Regions from separate parts of the Oceanobacillus caeni genome, predicted to be linked through region 1. Evidence: riboswitches for the same ligand, from Rfam matches in the RefSeq annotation. Region 1 holds a riboswitch; the other holds the start of a gene.

What was found. Region 1 has a riboswitch for preQ1 ahead of ACFQ18_RS15590 (QueT transporter family protein). Riboswitches for the same ligand answer to the same signal wherever they lie in the genome.
Region 2: linked by a shared signal. The riboswitch ahead of queF (preQ(1) synthase) and the one ahead of ACFQ18_RS15590 (QueT transporter family protein) in region 1 are both predicted to bind preQ1.

What each region holds. Positions count from the first base shown of each region.
Region 1 covers NZ_JBHTKV010000030.1:1,492-11,682, forward strand. The annotation lists gene ACFQ18_RS15575 (ABC transporter permease) at 1-513, shown strand, start outside; gene ACFQ18_RS15580 (MarR family winged helix-turn-helix transcriptional regulator) at 651-1,085, shown strand; gene ACFQ18_RS15585 (calcium/sodium antiporter) at 1,197-2,150, opposite strand; PreQ1 riboswitch class I at 2,301-2,345, shown strand; gene ACFQ18_RS15590 (QueT transporter family protein) at 2,352-2,837, shown strand; gene ACFQ18_RS15595 (DUF3891 family protein) at 2,981-3,748, shown strand; gene ACFQ18_RS15600 (mechanosensitive ion channel family protein) at 3,779-4,873, opposite strand; gene yfkAB (radical SAM/CxCxxxxC motif protein YfkAB) at 4,984-6,114, opposite strand; gene ACFQ18_RS15610 (catalase) at 6,252-7,874, shown strand; gene ACFQ18_RS15615 (trans-sulfuration enzyme family protein) at 7,925-9,103, opposite strand; gene ACFQ18_RS15620 (ornithine--oxo-acid transaminase) at 9,294-10,191, opposite strand, start outside.
Region 2 covers NZ_JBHTKV010000021.1:10,341-20,531, forward strand. The annotation lists gene ACFQ18_RS13730 (ABC transporter ATP-binding protein) at 1-126, opposite strand, end outside; gene ACFQ18_RS13735 (sensor histidine kinase) at 217-1,212, opposite strand; gene ACFQ18_RS13740 (response regulator transcription factor) at 1,209-1,913, opposite strand; gene ACFQ18_RS13745 (FAD-binding oxidoreductase) at 2,234-3,604, opposite strand; PreQ1 riboswitch class I at 3,849-3,895, shown strand; gene queF (preQ(1) synthase) at 4,001-4,501, shown strand; PreQ1 riboswitch class I at 4,503-4,545, shown strand; gene queC (7-cyano-7-deazaguanine synthase QueC) at 4,591-5,250, shown strand; gene ACFQ18_RS13760 (VUT family protein) at 5,255-5,794, shown strand; gene ACFQ18_RS13765 (hypothetical protein) at 6,380-6,709, shown strand; gene ACFQ18_RS13770 (YkvI family membrane protein) at 7,063-8,223, shown strand; gene ACFQ18_RS13775 (arylamine N-acetyltransferase family protein) at 8,296-9,072, opposite strand; gene ACFQ18_RS13780 (YfiT family bacillithiol transferase) at 9,368-9,877, opposite strand.

The sequences.
Region 1 (10,191 bases):
AGAGGGATTACCTGGAAGCTTATTATTACTTTCATTTTCATAGAAATACTGACCCAAGCTATCTTACTTGGATTTCAAATAACTCCTCCTACTGCGCAGTATATTATACCGATAAGTGGAATGGTCGTCGGAAATTCGATGGTTCTTGCCATTTTATTTCTAAATAGGTTCACTGCTGAAGTAGAAGCGCGACAAGATGAAACGGAGCTCATCTTATCTTTAGGAGGGACACCAAAACAAGCAATCCATACTCCCTTAGTTACTTCTATTAAAGCTAGTACGATTCCTACTATTGAAAGCCAAAAAACAATTGGCCTAGTCCAGTTACCTGGAATGATGAGCGGCCAAATCATCGCAGGGGCAGATCCAGTACAAGCTGTTCAATTCCAACTTCTTGTCCTATTCTTACTATTAACAACAGCAATAGTCACAAGCATCTTCCTAGGGTTCTTATCCTACCCAGCACTTTTCAATGATAAAATGCAAATGATGAAGATTAGAAATGAAAAATAAGTAGAGCGTGAATCTAATTTCGGATTCACGCTTTATTGCGTTTTATTGACAGATGACTTCCTATTTTGTATATTATAATTAATTAAAAATATATTAATTAAGTATAAATGGATAAATAATGTAGAAGGAGAATTTTTATGTCGGAGAATTTATCACTAAAATCCTTTGTTGTCTTGCTAAAGGCTAATAAGACGTTGGCGGAATTAATTAAAAAGGATATAAGCAGTCATGGAATGCGGACATCTGATTTTACTGTATTAGAAGCATTATACCATAAAGGCAAACAGACTATTAAACAAATTACACAATCCGTATTGATCAATACAGGTTCCATAACGTATGTTATCGATAAATTAGAAAAAAAAGGACTACTAGAAAGAACACCATGCAAAGATGACCGTCGTGTTGTTTATATTCAATTAACAGATCAAGGTGTACAACTAATGGAAGAGATTTTCCCGCTGCATCAACAAGTCATCGAAAACGTATTTGAAGGTGTTACGGATGAAGAAAAGAAAATAATAATCGATGTATTAAAGCGTGTTGGCAAGAAAAGTGAAGAACTAAAATAAAACACGATGATCCAAAAAGGTAGATACTTCAAAAACTTTTTTTCCCTGCATAGTACAGGGTGAAAAAATCAACATAGGAATTAGATACGCCGTGCTAGTGCACGGCATTTTTTAATTCCTTAATATAATATAAGCTAGGTAAACGACATAAAAAATAGCTAATATAAGACCTTCCCTCTTACCTATTCTAAAATTGGTTCTCGAAAAAACTAATAAAAGCAGAGTTAAGACCATCATCATCATAACATCTATAAATACTTTATTATCCACCGCAAGAGGAGTTATAGCAGAAGCGGCTCCTAACACAAATAATATATTAAAGATATTACTTCCAACAATATTACCTAGAGCAATTTCACTTTCTTTTTTCAGAGCGGCAGTAATAGAAGTAACCAATTCCGGTAAAGAGGTTCCAATCGCTACAATTGTCAATCCAACTAATGTTTCACTCATTCCCCATTGGTAAGCAATTTCCGTTGCATTGGAAACAACTAGGTCCCCTCCAAAAATAATGCCTATTAAACCTAATAAAGTTATGAATATATTCTTCCCCCATGTCACATCCTCGGGGATTGATTCATTCTTCATGTTCTCTCTACTCTTAAATGCAAGTTCGATAACATAGTACATAAAGATTGCAAGAAATAATAGGAAAACCAATCCATCACTACGAGTGATAAAATTAGCACTTAATCCCTCTAACACGACGTCACTCATAACAACTAATAATACAGTGCTGGCTAGTAACGTAAAAGGGATTTCCTTACGTATCGTTTCTGTTTCTACTTTCAAAGGATATATAAGTGCAGCAATACCAACAACAGCTGTTAGATTAAAAATATTACTACCAATAACATTACCTAGAGCTACATCAGCATTTCCTTCCAATGCTGCTATAATACTTACCGTTGCCTCTGGGGAACTTGTACCAATAGCGACGATCGTAAGCCCGATTAATATTGAAGGAATTTTAAGTAACCTTGCTATATTGGATGCACCATCTACAAAATAGTCTGCTCCCTTAATCAAAAGACCAAAACCTATTATTAACAATAAATATTCCAAATATTCTCACCCCATTTTTTTATCTTACTATAACTTTTCCTCCATTTCTATGTTAAATTCCCTTAAAATCTACCAACCAAATCCCTAAAGATTACTAATATTTCCATTGTGAATCATTATAAACTTTGCTATGATAGATTCTATTGTATAAAATCCGTGGTTCGAAAGCCTCCCACGTAAAAAAACTAAGGAGAGATGGAAATGAATATAAAAACGTTAACTGCAAATGGCGTTTTGGCTGCAATGTATATAGCTGTATCAGCACTTATACAACCATTTGGCTTTACGAATGTCCAATTTCGTGTACCTGAGATGTTTAATCATCTCGTCGTATTTAATAAAAAGTTCTTTTTCGGTATTATATTTGGTGTATTTTTAACCAATCTATTTTTCTCACCAATGCGACTGTATGATATTGTATTTGGTGTCGCGCATTCGGCAATATCTTTAGGACTTATTATTCTACTTTCTAAATACACGAAAAACACGCTACTTTTACTAGCAGCCAATGCAATCATTTTCAGTTTTAACATGTTCATTGTCGCATTAGAATTATACTTAGCATTGGGATTACCTTTCCTATTTTCTTGGGTAACTACAGCCATTGGAGAAATCGTTGTTTTGGCTATTGGTATTCCAATTATGTATACTTTAAATAAACAAGTACATTTTGATAAAATCATATAAAGAAGATTTCCGTCATTGGGAGTCTTACTACCCGTTTAGATAGGATAAAGGGATATACCATAATAAAAACTTCACGATTAACTTACTAATTCGTGAAGTTTTTTTATATACTTACATAATATTTATACAAGGAGGCGCTAGTTATGATTGTTAGAGAAGAAACAGATCATTTTATAATGATTGAGCAAGACAACCATGCCATTGTATCTGGTGAATTAATAAAGTATTGGAAAAAAGAACTATTATTAAGTAACACGCTTATGGATTCGGTTGTAACAGCAATCACACTTCATGACTATGGTTGGAAGTACTTTGATAAGCAACCAGTATGGAATGATCAGCTAAAAGCACCGTATGATTTTACGAGTTACCCCTTAGCTCCGAAGACCATCATTTATACACACGGAATAAATGAAGTTGAAAAAATAGATACGTATGCAGCCTTATTATGTAGTATGCATTATACAAACTTTATGACCCAAGAATCTTCTCCATACGCAGATTCCTTTGTGGCACAAGAACGAAAAAGACAACAGGAAATCATTCACTCGATGAAAGATTTTGATGTGAACTTATTTGACTTCCATTATGAATTACTAAAGTTTACAGATAGTCTCTCCCTGTTCTTTTGTATAAATAAACCCGGTGTTAAAAAGGAGGAATTCCATTTCTTTTATAAAAACGGAATTCCAGTACCCTTTATTGATAAAGGGAATAGCCAGATTATTTGGCCAGAATGGAAGGCGGACAATACGATTTATATGGATCCATTTCCATTTGAAACCGAGCTAACTATAAAAATTATGCAGAAGAAAGTGGCTAAGGATTTAATTACGAAACATGGCATAGTAAAAAGCTATGAAAACATACCATGCGAAATATTAGATTTGAAACTATTATCTAAAGAGTAAAGAAGGAGTCCCCATGAACTCCTTCTTTACTTAAGACTCTTGTCTAACTTGCAATAGATGCTCTGAATCATCAGACGAATCGTTCTCTATATATAGTTTTCTTGTAGGGTAAGCAAATTCCGCTCCTTCTTCTCTTACAATATCAAGAATTTGGTAATTTATTTCCTCTTTCACTTTTAAATACTCTCCCCAGACTGTTGTCTTCGTAAAGAAATACAAAAGAATGTCCAAACTACTTTCCTTATACTCATCAAACCTTACAAATATGGTTTCTTGATGAATATCTGGGTGATTTTTTAATAGATTTTCGATTCGTTGTATAATGGATTCCATTTTTTCTCTTGATGTTTCATAATCTAACGAAAGATTAAAAGTAATTCGGCGTTTATTCATTTTACTCCAGTTTGTGATTGACTCATTTGCTAATTGATTATTAGGAACGGAAACCAACGCATCTGCAAAGGTTCGTATTTTTGTACTACGGAAGGAAATATCTTCTACTGTTCCCTCTACACTCGGTGTCAAAATCCAATCCCCAATCGTAAAAGGCTTCTCAGAAATAATAACAATTCCACCAAGAAAATTAGCTAAAGCATCTTTAGCAGCTAAAGAGATTGCAAGTCCACCTAACCCAAGCCCAGCTATAAGTCCTTCAATACTATAACCAAATTGCTGAAGGATAATTGTAGCGGCAATCGCGACAATAATAAACTGTAATGTTCTAGATAATAATGGTATTAATATCTCATCTATGTTAATATCTGTTTTTTCATTAATTTTCCTAAATAAATTGGATGACGATGAGGATAAACTAACTAATCCCCAAGTGACAAGAACTATGAATGCCGCACTAATAAATTCATTTAAGAAACTTCCATGGATATACGGATAGTACGAAATAGCAAAATAAAAACCTAACAATGTAAAAAACCATTCCATAGGTTTTTGAAATGCAAGGAATATATTAGACAAAGCATTAATCTTCGTCTTTCTTACAATTCTCATGACGATTCTAAAAACATACTTCGTGAATAATTTCCTGAATAAAATAAATAACAGGAAGATACCTATAGCTATTCCTAATTCCATTAAATGACTATATGATATAAAGTGCTCCCAAGTCATATATGTTTATTACCTCCTAGGATTAATAGCAATATCATAACATATACCCCCGGATTCCGTCATAAGGAAAATAACCTATAGGATCTTCTTAGAAATTATTCTCACTTCTTCTATGATCGGCTTATCTTTGCTTCCCTTTTTGTAAAATCAACGTCTTTATAGTAGGCATTTTTAACTAAAATGTTAGGGCCCAAACATTTTACTGCGGGACAATGGCAATTTAAACTTTTTGCCGTTTTTGTTCCCATCCATCTTTTATAAGCTTCTGGTAAGGTTGTATTTTGTATATTACCTAAGGATGGTTCATCATCTCCAAAATCCGTAACAATGATCTCACCCGTAAAAATATTTACGTTCAACCTTGACCTTCCATCCGGATCATTGCGTAAAGAAACATTTTCTTCTTTATACAATCTTTCAAGTAGTGCTAAATCTTCTTGATTTGAACTACAAGCATAGAATGGTAATGTTCCAAACAACATCCACATATCTTTATTCCGATGATCTAATAAACGTTTAATCCCTGTTCGAATTTCATCTAAACTTAAGATTTCTAGATTACTAGCAAAATCAACTGGATACATCGGATGAATTTCATGACGACCACACCCCATCTCATTTACATGATCATGGATTTGTTCTAAGTAAGGAAAGGTTCGTTTATTTAGCATAGTTTCCGCTGCAACCAGAACCCCTTCATTAGCCAAACGTTTAGAGTTTTCCACCATTCGTTCGAAGTATTTTTTCCGATTATCCAATGAAGGCTTCCGTTCCATTAATGCAAATCCTGTTTCCGCAAATTCATCTTCCGTGCCCCAATTATGGGATATATGTAAAACATCTAAATACGGAATAATCTCTTCATAGCGATTGTATGGCAATGTTAAGTTAGAATTTATTTGTGTTTTCACACCTCTACTAGAAGCATAAGACAATAACGGCACCACATAGTTTCTAACCGATTTCTTATTCATCATCGGTTCCCCGCCCGTAATACTTAACGTACGAAGATGCGGTATTTCATCAAGTCTTTTTATTAGTAAATCAATTGGTAGTGCATCAGGATCACTTGGTCGTAGTGTATATCCTACTGCACAGTGTGCACAGCGCATATTACACATAACTGTTGTAGTGAATTCAATATTAGATAAAGTCATTTCACCAAATTCTTCTACATCCATATATGCTTCCCACGGATCATTAGCAGGTGATATATGCTGTTTCTTCTTCGTTGTTTCCATTTTATCTTCCCCTTTTCGTTAACTATTCCTCTATTGTAACACCATATGAATAACCTTCGAAAAATATAGGTTAATTTAGTGTTTTTAGGAAAATATAAAAACGTCAAATTCAATATTTACAGAAAAGAGGAATTAACTTGGAAAACGGACATTCATCTAATAACAAAACGAATATAGAGAATGATGACACGCTTACAACAAGACAAGGCCATCCTGTCACCAATAACCAAAACATTAGAACAGTAGGAAATAGAGGGCCTGCTACTTTAGAAAACTACGATTTTATAGAAAAAATCAGTCATTTCGATCGTGAAAAGGTTCCAGAACGAATTGTACACGCACGTGGTGCTGGTGCATATGGTTATTTTGAAACATATGGAACAGTCGGTGATGAACCCGTATCGAAATATACAAGAGCAAAGGTTTTCCAAGAAAAAGGAAAACAGACCCCCGTTTTCGTAAGATTTTCAACGGTAGTAAATGGTAAGGATTCTCCTGAAACCGTCCGCGACCCACGTGGCTTTGCAATTAAATTTTACACGGAAGATGGTAACTGGGATTTAGTAGGAAATAATTTAAAAATCTTCTTTATCCGTGATGCCATGAAATTCCCGGATATGATCCATGCTTTTCGACCAGATCCAGTAACGAACCTTCAAGATCCAGAACGCTTTTTTGACTTTTGTGCAAACTCACCGGAAAGCTTCCATATGGTTACGTTTGTATATTCTCCATGGGGAATTCCAGCAAACTATCGCATGATGCAAGGCTCCGGTGTTAATACGTATAAATGGGTTAATAAAGAAGGAAAAGCTGTATTAGTTAAATACCATTGGGAACCAAAACAGGGGATTAAAAACTTAACTGTAAAAGAGGCTGAAAAGATTCAAGGGAAAAATTTCAGTCACGCAACACAAGATTTATATGAAGCAATTGAACGAGGAGAGTATCCAGAATGGGAGCTTTTTGTTCAAATTATGGAGGACGGCCCACATCCTGAATTAGATTTCGATCCACTAGATGATACGAAACTTTGGCCAGAAGACCAATTCCCTTGGTTACCAGTTGGAAAAATGGTATTAAACAAAAACCCAGAAAACTTTCACACTGAGGTGGAACAAGCAGCTTTTGGTACCGGCGTCCTTGTTGATGGACTTGACTTTTCTGATGATAAGATGTTACAAGGAAGAACGTTCTCTTATTCCGATACACAGCGTTATCGAATAGGTGCAAACTACCTTCAATTACCAATAAATGCTGCGAAAAAGCGCGTCGCAACAAACCAGGAAGGTGGTCAACTAAGATATGAAGATGACAAGGCTCCTGGTCAAAACCCACATGTTAATTATGAACCGTCCATTTTAGGAGGTTTACAAGAGGCGAAACAATTAGGGAAAGAACATACACCGAAAGTAGAAGGAAATCTAGTCCGCGAATCGATTGACCGGAACGATAATACAAAACAAGCAGGTGAAACCTATCGCCGCTTCGAGCAATGGGAGAAAGATGAATTAATTAACAACCTTGTTAATGACCTATCTATCTGTGACAAACGTATTCAAGATAAAATGATCGCATTAGCGGAAGATGCCGATGAAGAATATGGACGTCGTTTAAGAGAAGGTATAGCTGAAAAGACAAAAGAAATGGCTAACCATACAATGGAAATAGGAGAAGAATTACGGCCACTTGGGGCAGAAGACGCTCATCAGGCAGTGAAGGATGCCGTTGAAAAGGGACGTGACGCGGAACCTTATTGATTTTTTTACAGCCGGTATTCGAGATTAAAAACGAATACCGGCTTGTCTATTTATACCTCCTGTAATGCTTGAAGGACATCTTTTTTCAAGTCTTCAATATGTTCCAAACCAACAGAGAATCGAACAAAATTGGCAGGGATACCTGCTGTTTTCATTTGCTCCTCATTTAATGCCCCTTCCCACATGGCAGCAGTATGCACAACTAATGATTCCACTCCACCTAAACTTACTGCATGTTGTGTAAGATTTAACGAAGAAACAAATTTTTGCGTTTCTTTATAGCCACCTTTAACGGAAAAGGCAATCACTGCTCCATAGCCATTCATTTGCGACTTAGCTAGTTCATGTTGTGGGTGACTTTCCAATCCAGGATAAAATACTTCCTCTACCATTTCCTGTCCCTCTAAAAACATAGCTAGCGCAAGCGCATTCTCATTAATACGCTCCATTCTTATCGGGAATGTACGTAAGCCTCTCAAAAGCAGCCAAGCATCCATCGGGGATAATACAGATCCAATTGCTGTATGGACATTCCAAATTTTCTCTGCAAGCTCATTACTTGTACAAACGACACCTGCGACAATATCATGATGCCCACCTAAATACTTTGTTGCACTATGTACAATGATATCCACACCATAATCATGAGGTCGTTGATTTAATGGAGAAGCAAATGTATTATCCGCCATCACTAAAATATCATGTTGCTTAGCCAGACTAGCTACCGCCTCTAAATCTGTCACAATTAGCGTTGGATTAGCCGGTGTTTCAATTATAATTAATTTTGTATTAGGGCGAATCGCCTTCTCAAATTCCTGAACATCGGTTTGTTCTACAACGGTAACCTCTATCCCGAATTTCGTTAGCATCTCATCCAATATTTTAGCTGTACCCATATAATGTCGCGTTTGAGCAACAACATGGTCACCCGCTTGAAGTAATGCTAAGAGTGTAGTTGAAATAGCTCCCATACCTGACCCTGTAACAAGCGCCGTTTCCGTTCCTTCTAAATCCGCCATAATTTCAATCACACGGTCATGAACTGGGTTACCATAACGCGTATAATACTTAGAATGTCTAGGAGTATTCGCCATTTCCGCAAACTCCGCTGCATCTTTTGCCATAAACGTTGCAGAATAATAAATGGCCGGTGAAGCCGTCCCTTCCTTTTCACTCCATTCTTTATCAGCATGTAACACTAATGTTTCATTTTTATCATATGTATTCATGTTAATCCCCTTTTCCGCTCACCTTTTCACAAATAATTGTTATAGGTTTAAAGATTCTGTTAATTGATTATACCATTTTCAACATATAAAGAACACTAGATACTTTCAATTAATTAAAGTTTTTCAGTATGGTTACTTGAATTACTATGAAATAAAAAAACAAAATATTGAAGGGAATTCCCTCCAATATTTACATAGATAGTACTTTTTTTATTTTATCTAATGCGAAGTCAAGCTCTTCCTTTTTTATAATAAGAGGTGGAGCTAAGCGGATAACAAATTCATGTGTTTCCTTACATAGCAATCCTTCTTCCTTTAAAGCTTCACAATATTTTCTTGCTGATTCTGTTAATTCAATACCAATAAAAAGTCCTTTTCCCCGAACTTCTCTGATAATAGGACTTTTTATTTGTTTCAATTTATCTTTAAAATAATCGCCTAGTTTTAAAGATTGATCTACCAAGTTTTCTTCTCTAATTACTTCAAGAGCGGCTATTGACACGGCGCAAGCTAAAGGATTTCCCCCAAATGTCGAACCATGTGAACCTGGGTTAAATACTCCCAAAATATCTTTATTTGCTGCGACACAAGAAATCGGAAAAACACCACCACCTAATGCCTTGCCTAATATATACATATCAGGTTGGACATTTTCCCAATCACAAGCAAACCATTTACCAGTTCTTCCAAGTCCAGCCTGGATTTCATCTGCAATAAATAGTACATTTCTTTCCTTGCAAATCTCATAAGCTTCTCTCAAGAAACCATCTGGTGGAATTCTAATACCTGCTTCCCCTTGAATGGGTTCTAAGAGAAAAGCTGCCGTATTCTCCGTGATTGATTCCTTTAACGATTCAGAATCTCCATATGGGGTTAATTTAATTCCAGGCAGCATGGGGCCAAAGCCACGTTTATATTCATCTTCAGAGGATAAAGATACTGCCGTCATCGTACGGCCATGAAAATTACCTTCACAAACAATAATTTCCGCTTTACCATCTGTAACACCCTTCACCTCATATGCCCATCGCCTTGCCGCTTTAATTGCCGTTTCTACCGCTTCTACACCTGTATTCATTGGCAGTACT
Region 2 (10,191 bases), on a different contig from region 1:
CCCACTACCGGACGGACCCATAATGGCGACAAATTCACCTTTTTCAATTTCTAAATTGATATCTGTAAGGGCACGATAAGCTACCTTGCCTTCATAAACCTTACTTACATTTGTTAGTTCAAGCATAATCATTCTCCTCTTCTGAAAGCTTCTATATGAAGTATAGCCTAGAAGGTTCACGATAAACTATCGATTATGCTTTCATGAATCTTACATCTATGTAAGGTTTTGTGTATTCGAAAAAACAATCCGAACAGTCGTTCCTTCACCAACTTTGGATTCCAATTCAATAGCGTGCTCTAACCTCCTTGCAACTTCCTTTACCAAATAAAGCCCCATCCCTGTTGATTCCCGATTTTTTCTACCATTTTCCCCAGTATAAAATTTATGGAACACACGCTTCTGATCCACAACCGGGATACCTATGCCAAAATCTTTTACTTCCAGTACTGCTTCCCCCGAACGTTCATAAAGAGATAGGACGATTCGATTTGTTTTTCCAGTAGAATATTTAACAGCATTATGTACTAGTTGCGTCAATAGAAAGAAAAGCCACTTCTCATCAGTTGCCACTGTTATTCCAAGCTTATCTTCCTTCAATTGTGGGTACACTTCATTACGAATGTAAAAGCGTTTGTTTTCTTGATTCACTTCATGTATTAATTTGGATAGGAGGACTGGCTTAATATGAAAGTCTTCCGCAATCGTACGAAGTCTTGCCATATAAAGCACAGTATTCAATCCATTTCGCATTCGCTCCGTTTCCTCCCGAATGCTAGACGATTCTGGCTCATCTAGTGTTTGTGCGGTTAGTTCAATCACAGAAAGGGGTGTCTTCATTTGATGTACCCAACGATCCATAAATAACAAATGCTCATCCTGTCTGTCTTCTGCTTTTTGAAGTGCTTCTTGATATAAACGATACTGAGCGCGAAGTAACTGATCAAGCGCTTCTGATATTGGGGCTTGTTCGGTGGTCTCGAGAGATTCATCCAGTGAATCTATTGAATTCTGTAACCTTTGATAGAATTTTTTTCTACTAATGTATCGATAGATAAAAACTGCTGTTAAGAATACTAAGGATAAAAAAACAGCATAAATACTTACACTTAGCCCTCTGTAACCATCTAACCAAAATAGTATAGGTATTATGAAAACTTGGATAACCAGTATCACAATGAGTAAAAAATGCTCACGAAGAAATAATCTCATGCCTTCTCCTCTTCCCATGTAATACGTAGACGGTATCCTGCTCCTCTAACGGTTTCTACAGCATCGTTCATTCCTAATTCTTGAAACTTTTTCCGAACTCGGGCAATATTAACATTCAGCGTATTTTCATCGACATATGTTTGATCATCCCAAAGTTTCGCCAATAAATCTTGACGACCAGCAACTCGGGGATATCGTTCCAACAGACTTTCAATAATATCGGTTTCGTTCTTTGTTAATGTTGTGACTTCATTTTTAAATTGTAGTTTAAGTCGTTCAGGATATAAGGTTAAGTCTCCTTGAATAAGTACTCTCTCTTTATAGTTTGCCGCATATTCTCCATATGCACGTCGCATTTGACTTCGTATTTTTGCCATGACAATATCAGGATGAAAAGGCTTCGTAATAAAATCGTCCCCACCATTTTCTATTGCCATTACTTGGTCCATCTCCCCTGTACGTGCGGAAATGAAAATTACGGGGCAAATAGACTCTTTACGAATTTGCCTGCACCAATAATATCCGTCAAAACTAGGTAAATTAATATCTAGTAAAAGAAGATTAGGCTGAGCATCACGGAAAGTAGCCATTATATTTTCAAAATCTTTAGCGATGATCACTTCATATCCGTACTTTTCTATGTGCTTGCAAAGGTATTCTGCAATTTTTAAATCATCTTCAACAATCATGATTTTTTCCATGTTTGAATTTCTCCTAGTTCCATTAAATAAGTTAAGTTTAATTTAACATAACCGTTTCACCTAATGCCATTTTTTATTGCAGGGAACCAAGCAACTTTTGATAGCAGGCAGTTGATCTCCCGCCTACCTTTTTTGTTTCCTCAAAAGTTTGGAGTGGGAGTCTTACTGCCGTTTAGGTGGGATAAAATAGTCCACACCTATAATAGATGTGGACTAAAATGTATGTGTATTTGTAACAAGTGATTTTTTATTATGAATGAAACTTCAGCTACCGTATAGTAAGTATCCTATTAGACAAACTCAATTTATCTTGTTGCCCCCTATTCTATATCTATAATTTTATTAGGATTTAAAATGTTATTTGGATCTAGTACCTTTTTAATTTGTTTCATTACTCCGAGTGCTGTTCCATGCTCCAGCTGCTGGTATTGTTTTTTTCCAACGCCTACACCATGCTCTCCAGTACATGTTCCACCACGCTGTAGTGCATAAAGCACAATCTTTTCATTAAATTCTTTCGCTTTTTGTACTTCTTCCGTATTTGCCATATCAATCATAATCAATGAATGAAAGTTGCCATCCCCGACGTGACCTACGAGTCCACCCGGAATTCCTAATTTATCTAACTCCTTCCTGGCAAAAGTTACCGCATTTGCTAACTCGGATATGGGAACGGCAACATCCGTAAGCATCATCTTCTTGCCAACATAATCATGGACATAGGCATAGGCTAGATTATGGCGGGCATGCCATAAATGATTACGTGCTGCAGTATCGGTTTCAAAAATAAATTCCTGACACTTATTATCCTTCATGATTTCCTTAGTGAAATCAACATCCGCTTGTAAACCGGCTTCATTACCATGGAATTCCAAGAAAAGGGTTGGTTCTACTGGATAATCTGTTTCACTAAATTTATTAATTTGAATCATTGAAGCCTCATCCACAAATTCCACTCGTGCAATCGGTACCCCTGCATGGATAATCGAAGTAACAGCATCAATTGCATGAGTGAAACTTGGGAATGTTGCACGAGCAGCAACCATATGTTCTGGAATGCCATATACTTGTAATGTTATCTCCGTGAAACAGCCAAGCGTTCCCTCTGAACCAACAAATAATCCATTTAAATGATAACCCGATGCAGATTTAGCTGCTAAACTCCCTGTATGTATCACACTTCCATCGGCAAGAACCACTTCGATATCACGCACCTGATCGCGCATCACCCCATACTTTACTGTCGTAGTTCCACTAGCATTCGTAGCCGCCATTCCTCCGATAGTTGCATTTGCACCTGGATCGACCGAGAAGAATAACCCATACTTTTTGAGTTCTTTATTCAATTGTTCTCTAGTCACACCAGGCTGAACCGTGACAAGTAAGTCACTTTCCTTTATTTCAATAATTTTATTCATCAAAGAAAAATCAATGGAGATGCCATGTTGATATGGAATAACATGTCCTTCTAAACTGGTCCCAACTCCAAATGGTGTTATTGGAATCTTAAACTCTTGTGCAACCTCCATAATATGGCTTACATCCTTTGTCGATTTTGGATATACCACCACATCTGGAAGACTTGTTTGATGATATGTTTCATCCCTGCTATGTAATTCTCTTACCGTTTGATTCGTCGTAATTTGCTCGTCAGATAGTTTTCTTTTTAAAGCATTTAGTACGGTTTCCATTTTGCTGCCCCTCTCACCTTGTAAGTTTTACACCATTTTTCAATTTATTTAATTTATAATAATATTTATATAAATTGATATTATTCATATTATAATGTTTTTTCGACTAATTCAATAACCCCTGATGCGAATTTAAAGTGAGCTCCCCTTGGTTTCATCATGACCGAAAAAGCAACCGAACAAATAAACCATATTGACATAATCTCCCTTCTAAGGTTATGATAAGTAAGAATTGAACAACTGATCGGAAGAGGTTCATAGCTGAAACCCTCTATAAAAAACTATGGATACAATGACAATTCGCCATGTCCATAATTGGATGTGGCTTTTTTGTTAGAATCATAGTTTGCTATGACCTCTCCGTAGTGTTCGGAAACATTACAGGGAGGTTTTTTTATGTCTGGAAGAAGCGAGAAACAAGGTTTGAAGGATTTAACTCTACTTGGTAATAAGGAAACGAATTACGCAACGGACTATACACCTGAAGTATTAGAATCCGTAAATAACATCCATTCTAATCGGGATTATTTTGTAAAATTCAATTGTCCAGAGTTTACTAGTTTATGTCCGATTACAGGGCAACCTGATTTTGCGACGATGTATATTTCGTACATACCTGATCAAAAGATTGTAGAAAGTAAATCATTGAAATTATATTTATTTAGTTTCAGAAATCATGGAGATTTTCATGAGGATTGTGTGAATATCATTATGAATGATCTAATTGAATTACTTGATCCACGTTATATTGAGGTTTGGGGTAAATTCACTCCTCGTGGCGGTATTTCTATTGACCCTTGGTGTAATTATGGAAAACCAGGGACAAAGTATGAGGAAATGGCTATGCATCGCTTGATGAATCATGATCTTAATCCGGAAAATATAGATAATCGTTAAATAGGTAGAGGTTCTAGCTACCCTCTATAAAAAACTAAGAAAACAACCCATCTTAGTGTTGTTTTTTCTTTTTGAAAAGGAGTTTTTACATGGAAAAGAATAAAGCCATTGTTGTTTTTAGCGGAGGGCAGGACAGTACGACCTGTTTATTCTGGGCAAAAGAACAATTTAAAGAGGTCGAAACAGTTACCTTTGATTATGGCCAACGACATCAATTAGAAATCGAATGCGCCAAAGAAATTGCAGAAGATCTCGGTGTCAAACACCATATTTTAGATATGTCGCTTCTACATCAATTAGCACCCAATGCTTTAACACGGGACGATATGGAGATAGCTGATGGTGATGGAACTAGGCTTCCAAACACTTTTGTACCAGGGAGAAATTTACTTTTTCTATCCTTCGCTGGTGTGTTAGCAAAGCAAGTTGGTGCAAGGCATCTTGTGACAGGAGTTAGTGAAACAGATTTTAGTGGCTATCCAGATTGCCGAGATAGTTTTATCAAATCATTAAATGTGACATTGAATCTAGCAATGGATGAGGGTTTTGTTATCCATACTCCCCTAATGTGGTTGGATAAAAGGGATGTTTGGAGGCTTTCTGATGAGTTAGGTGTAATGGATTTCATCCGGAAAAAAACCTTAACATGTTATAACGGAATAAAGGCTGATGGTTGTGGCGAGTGTCCAGCGTGTAAGCTCCGTAATCATGGTTTAGAGCAATACTTACTGGCCAAGGGAGAGAAATAATATGTTGCGCGTTTTTTTATATTTAATTTCCATTGTCACGGCAAACGTGATAACCGCGGCAATCATGCCCCTCGAGATTGGTATTTTCATCATTCCAATGGGAACATTTTTAATAGGTGCGACCTTTATATTTCGTGACTTGGTGCAAAACAAGTACGGAAGAAAAAAGACCTATTTATTTATCTTGACAGCATTAATCTTATCCGGTGCGGTGTCCTCTTTACTTGGCGATACCCTAATGATTGTCGCAGCCTCCGCACTTTCCTTTATTATTTCTGAAACAGCAGATACAGAGATTTATACTAGATTAAAACTACCAATCGCATGGCGTGTATTTTATAGCGGAATTGTTGGTGGATTACTAGATTCCGTTGTTTTCGTTATCGTTGGATTAAGTCCAATCGGTGCAGGATTTATCCCATGGGAAGCTGTGCCAGCAGCGATTTTAGGGCAGGTTATTGCAAAAACAGTTATCCAGTTAATTGGAGCTCTTGTTCTAAATCAAGTGTATGTGGTGAGAGCAAGACGTATTACGGTGGGATAAATTCAGGTGAAGTTTAAGTAGTATTTTTACAAATAATAAATGAGCTAGATATGCTCCCCTAAAGGTAGACAGATTAAAAAATCCGTTTATATCTTTGGAAGATGATGAGGAAGCATAGGAGTTTTAGCGCGTTGCTTTTATTAGGTCAGATAGCATACCAAATTCAAGGAGATTGGTATGCTTTTTTTATGGGGAGAATCTGTTTTTTTCTCAGCATTCGAAAAACAATTACTATCTCAATGAGTGCCCGAAATTCGGTTCAAACGTAGCAAACGGTCACTTATACGACAAAGAACCTAAAATAGAATGAATAAGTGGTTTTTATTTCTTTTTCTAAGGCTATTTTTTAGGGGTTTTTTCAGTGGTCTTATATCTTTGAAGAGTTCTTTATGGCCAATATATATTTACTTATGATAGCTACGTTACCATAAAAATCATAAATATGATAAAATAGCATAATAAATAATAAAATTAAATTGAATATGAATAATACAAGTACTTAGCTGTATAAAATAATAATTATATATGATGCTAAGATTTTTTATTTTTGCATATAGTAGTGACCCTTTAGAGGTGGTGAAGATGATGGGTAAGCATATAGCTGTAATGATTCTTTTACTTTTTCTCCCCTTTTCTCAGTTATTTTTGATACATGATCACAATCATGCTAATACAGATCAAAACAGTATTATGGAAAACAGCATTTCAGTTGAACATTTATCCATTGATAATGGTGGTACAGATAAAATTGTACACTTCATTACTCTAATATCTATTACTTTAATACACATGGTTCTTAATCAGTCCCTGAACTTTTTAATTATCCCTATAAGGAGAAAAATATTATTTACACCCATATTTTATCAATTAAACTATGTGATCATTCCTTTGAATAAGAAACCTTTATATTTCTAATTCAAAGGAGGATAAAATAATGTGGATGAGATTTATTATGATGGGGTTATTCTCTGTAACAGCTTTAACACTTTTCACGTTTCAGGGAATTGAAATTTCTCAAGCAATCATGAGCATTTTCAAACATGAGTAAAATGGTGTGGATGTTAATGGATTCCAAACACCCTTTTTAATCCTTATAAAAAGCAAATAAGCCATTCAAAAATCGGAGTAGCCTTGATGATAATATGCATCAAGGCTACTTCTATTTTCGAGAAAGTTTATAACATCAAAAAATATACAAGTCATAACCGTCCCCTTTCCTACATAAATATTAATAATTTTCTAAAAACAGAATGATTGGGGCGAGTATAGTGGCAAGTAAAGAAAATAGAGGCTTTTTTGAAGGGGCATTTGGCAGATACATGGTGCCCGGAATCGTCCTACAGTCCACGTTAATAGGAGGTGGATATGCAACTGGACGAGAGGTGGTTCAATATGGGGCTAGATTTGGTGCGTATGGCTGGATTGCGGGAGTAATTATTATAATCGGATTTGCGTTAATGGCATTTTTAATGTTTGAAATCGCACGTAGATTTCGAGCGTATGACTATCGAAGTATGGTAAAACGGCTTTTAGGTCCTTTTTGGTTTTTATTTGATATTATTTATTTGTTACTGGCTGTTTTAATGATTTCTATCGTTATCGCTGCAACCGGATCTATCCTTCACAGCACTCTTGGACTAAATTATTGGATAGGAGTCGCGATTATTGCCATTATCGCTGGACTTTTAAACTTCTACGGTGCAAATATAATTGAACGCTTTAAAACGATTGGTACTATTGCATTATTTAGTGCTTACATTCTTTTTGCCATCCTTGTCATTTCATCGACATCGGGGGAAATCAAAGAAGTCTTTGCATCAGGTGATACAAGCTTTGTTACTAACTTTTCAATGGGATCTGTATTTTGGGCAGGTATTATCTATGTTGGTTACAACCTTGCTGTTTATCCAGCAGCATTATTTACACTCCGTAGGCAAAAAACAATGAAAGATACGTTAATTAGTGCCATCATTGCTGGGACAATGATGACCGTTCCGTGGTTTTTGACTTACGTTGCTCTGATGGGCTATTATCCGAATGAACAAGTATTTAATGCGGAGGTCCCATGGCTGCATATGCTTAATGGATATGGCGTATGGATTGCCATCATATTTGGTGTTGTCGTTGGCTGGACCTTGATTGAAACCGCAACAGGGCTGATTCACGCCTTTATCAACCGGATCAACTCTAATCTTAAAGAAGTTGGAAAGCAGCCAATGACTAGGCGAATGAACGGTATCATTGCAATTATTATCCTTGTCCTTTCCGCCATGCTGTCCAGTGTCGGAATCAATGACCTTGTTGGAACTGGTTATACAATCCTAGGATATGCCATGTTAGTTGTATTTGGACTACCATTGTTAGTAATCGGATTCTACCGTATTATAAAAGGACATAAAGCTCAAACGTCTGAAAATACAATAGATTAAACGAAATAGATCCACTCCTCCATTAGGCTACTATTAATCATCCATTGGTGAGGTAGCCTTTTATTACTTAAATTATATCCCGAAATGCTTTTTCAATAGTTCTTTAAACTTAGCATGATCGATTTCCTCTTTTGTATCTATTCCATCTATCCATTGTGTGAAGGAAGTATCGGTTAAAGTTAAATTCCCCGTAGAAGTCAGTCGAGTGATTAAAGGCTTTTTGTTAAATGGAGATTCTTGGTGCTTGGCGATGATTGTTTGAATTTCATTAAATTCTGATACATCGTTGATAAGCTTCTTAGAATCGAAAGCATATCCAATTTTCCAATTCGTGTCCTTATGTTTTAATTTCATTTCAAGTGCATAATTCCCAAACTCACTATCCCCTTTATTCACTCGAAATTCTCCATTATTGGATGTGACAGGTTCCCCAGTGATAGGAACGGGTTTTAATGGTAAATTTCCTCCAAATCCAGTATCTATTAAGTATGTTTGGTTCTTGTGGGTTACAAGAATTGCAACATGAGTCCTTCCAATGGTTGAATACGTTTCATTGATATTATCGTAAATCACTCCACGTACTAGGGATGCGTCAAATCCATTTTCGATTAAGAAAAAGTAGAAAATCGAATTTAATTCATAACAAAGACCTCCCTCTTTATTGACTAGTATTTTATTAATTAAGTTTTCTTTATTGATATCACTTATTTTATTCTCCATAATACATAAATTCTCAAAAGGGATATTTATTGCCGTTTGTTCAAGAATATAATCCAACTTTTCAAAAGTAATATTCTTGTTTTGGGAAATACCGATTCTTTTACGAAATAAGCTATTCAATTCACACATAAAAATCACTCCAATAAGAACAAAGGCTTAGGCGCCCGTTTTGTGTCTCGGAAGTCGCTGGGCACTGGAGCCGGATAAGAAAATTATTAAAACAACTTTTCTTTACATATAAAGCGTAATTTATATTTTATATTATTGTGTTTCAGAGATGGATTGCCGAAACATATACGATAACATCATTGTAGTGCAGTTTAATTTCCAGTTTTTATTATTTCATAGAAACTATCAATTTTCTTTCTTGATTTCAAAAAATTGGCTTATCGAGATTTGATAAACCAATTCCATGAATAGTATGTTATTTTGATAATGCGATTTTTATATGGGCTAAGTGATGTTCTTCATGCCATGCTAATTTTGCAACTTTTGCTGCAACCGTTATTGGACCATTTTCCTGATGAACAAAAGTTCGATTTAATTGCTCTTCGGTTAAATGGTGACCTAAAGATACGATGCGCTCATTTATGCCTTCCAACATTTTTATAGAACATTCTACGGGAAGTTTTGTGTCCGGTTGAATAGCCCACTTTTCTTCATCAAAAGCTGGTACTGTTGGACTCTCTTCCGTTAAAGCCAGTTTCAAACGTTGATACATGTTCAACTGAGAATCAGCAATATGATGAACTAATTGACGAACTGTCCAGCTACCATCACGATAAGTTTTGCTTAATTCCTCATCACTTAATGAGTCGACTGTTTCTCTTAATCGAATCGTGTATGTTTCGATTTGCTTTAACCATTCTTGAATATTTTCGAAAGTTACTTTTTCGGGAACTTGTAATTTGCCAATTGGTTCTCTTACATCCATTTTCAATCCCCCTTTTCCTATTCTTTATTTTATTATATTTATGTATTGACGTTTAATATACCTAATCTACTTAGTTCTTGTAATCTTCCGCAAAATGTAAAAAACTAGGCAACGAATACATTCTGCTAATTAGCTTAATTTCCTGATAACTTTATACTAACATATTTGTTTCTAAAAAAACTAAATGACTATTTTTTAGTTGGTTTACTAATGAATTAGTGATGCTCTCAAATTATTAACTCCATTTTCTAAATAGCCCTTTAAACAAGATAACACATATACCCAACCTTCTTTTTGTCCTAACATTTTATTCA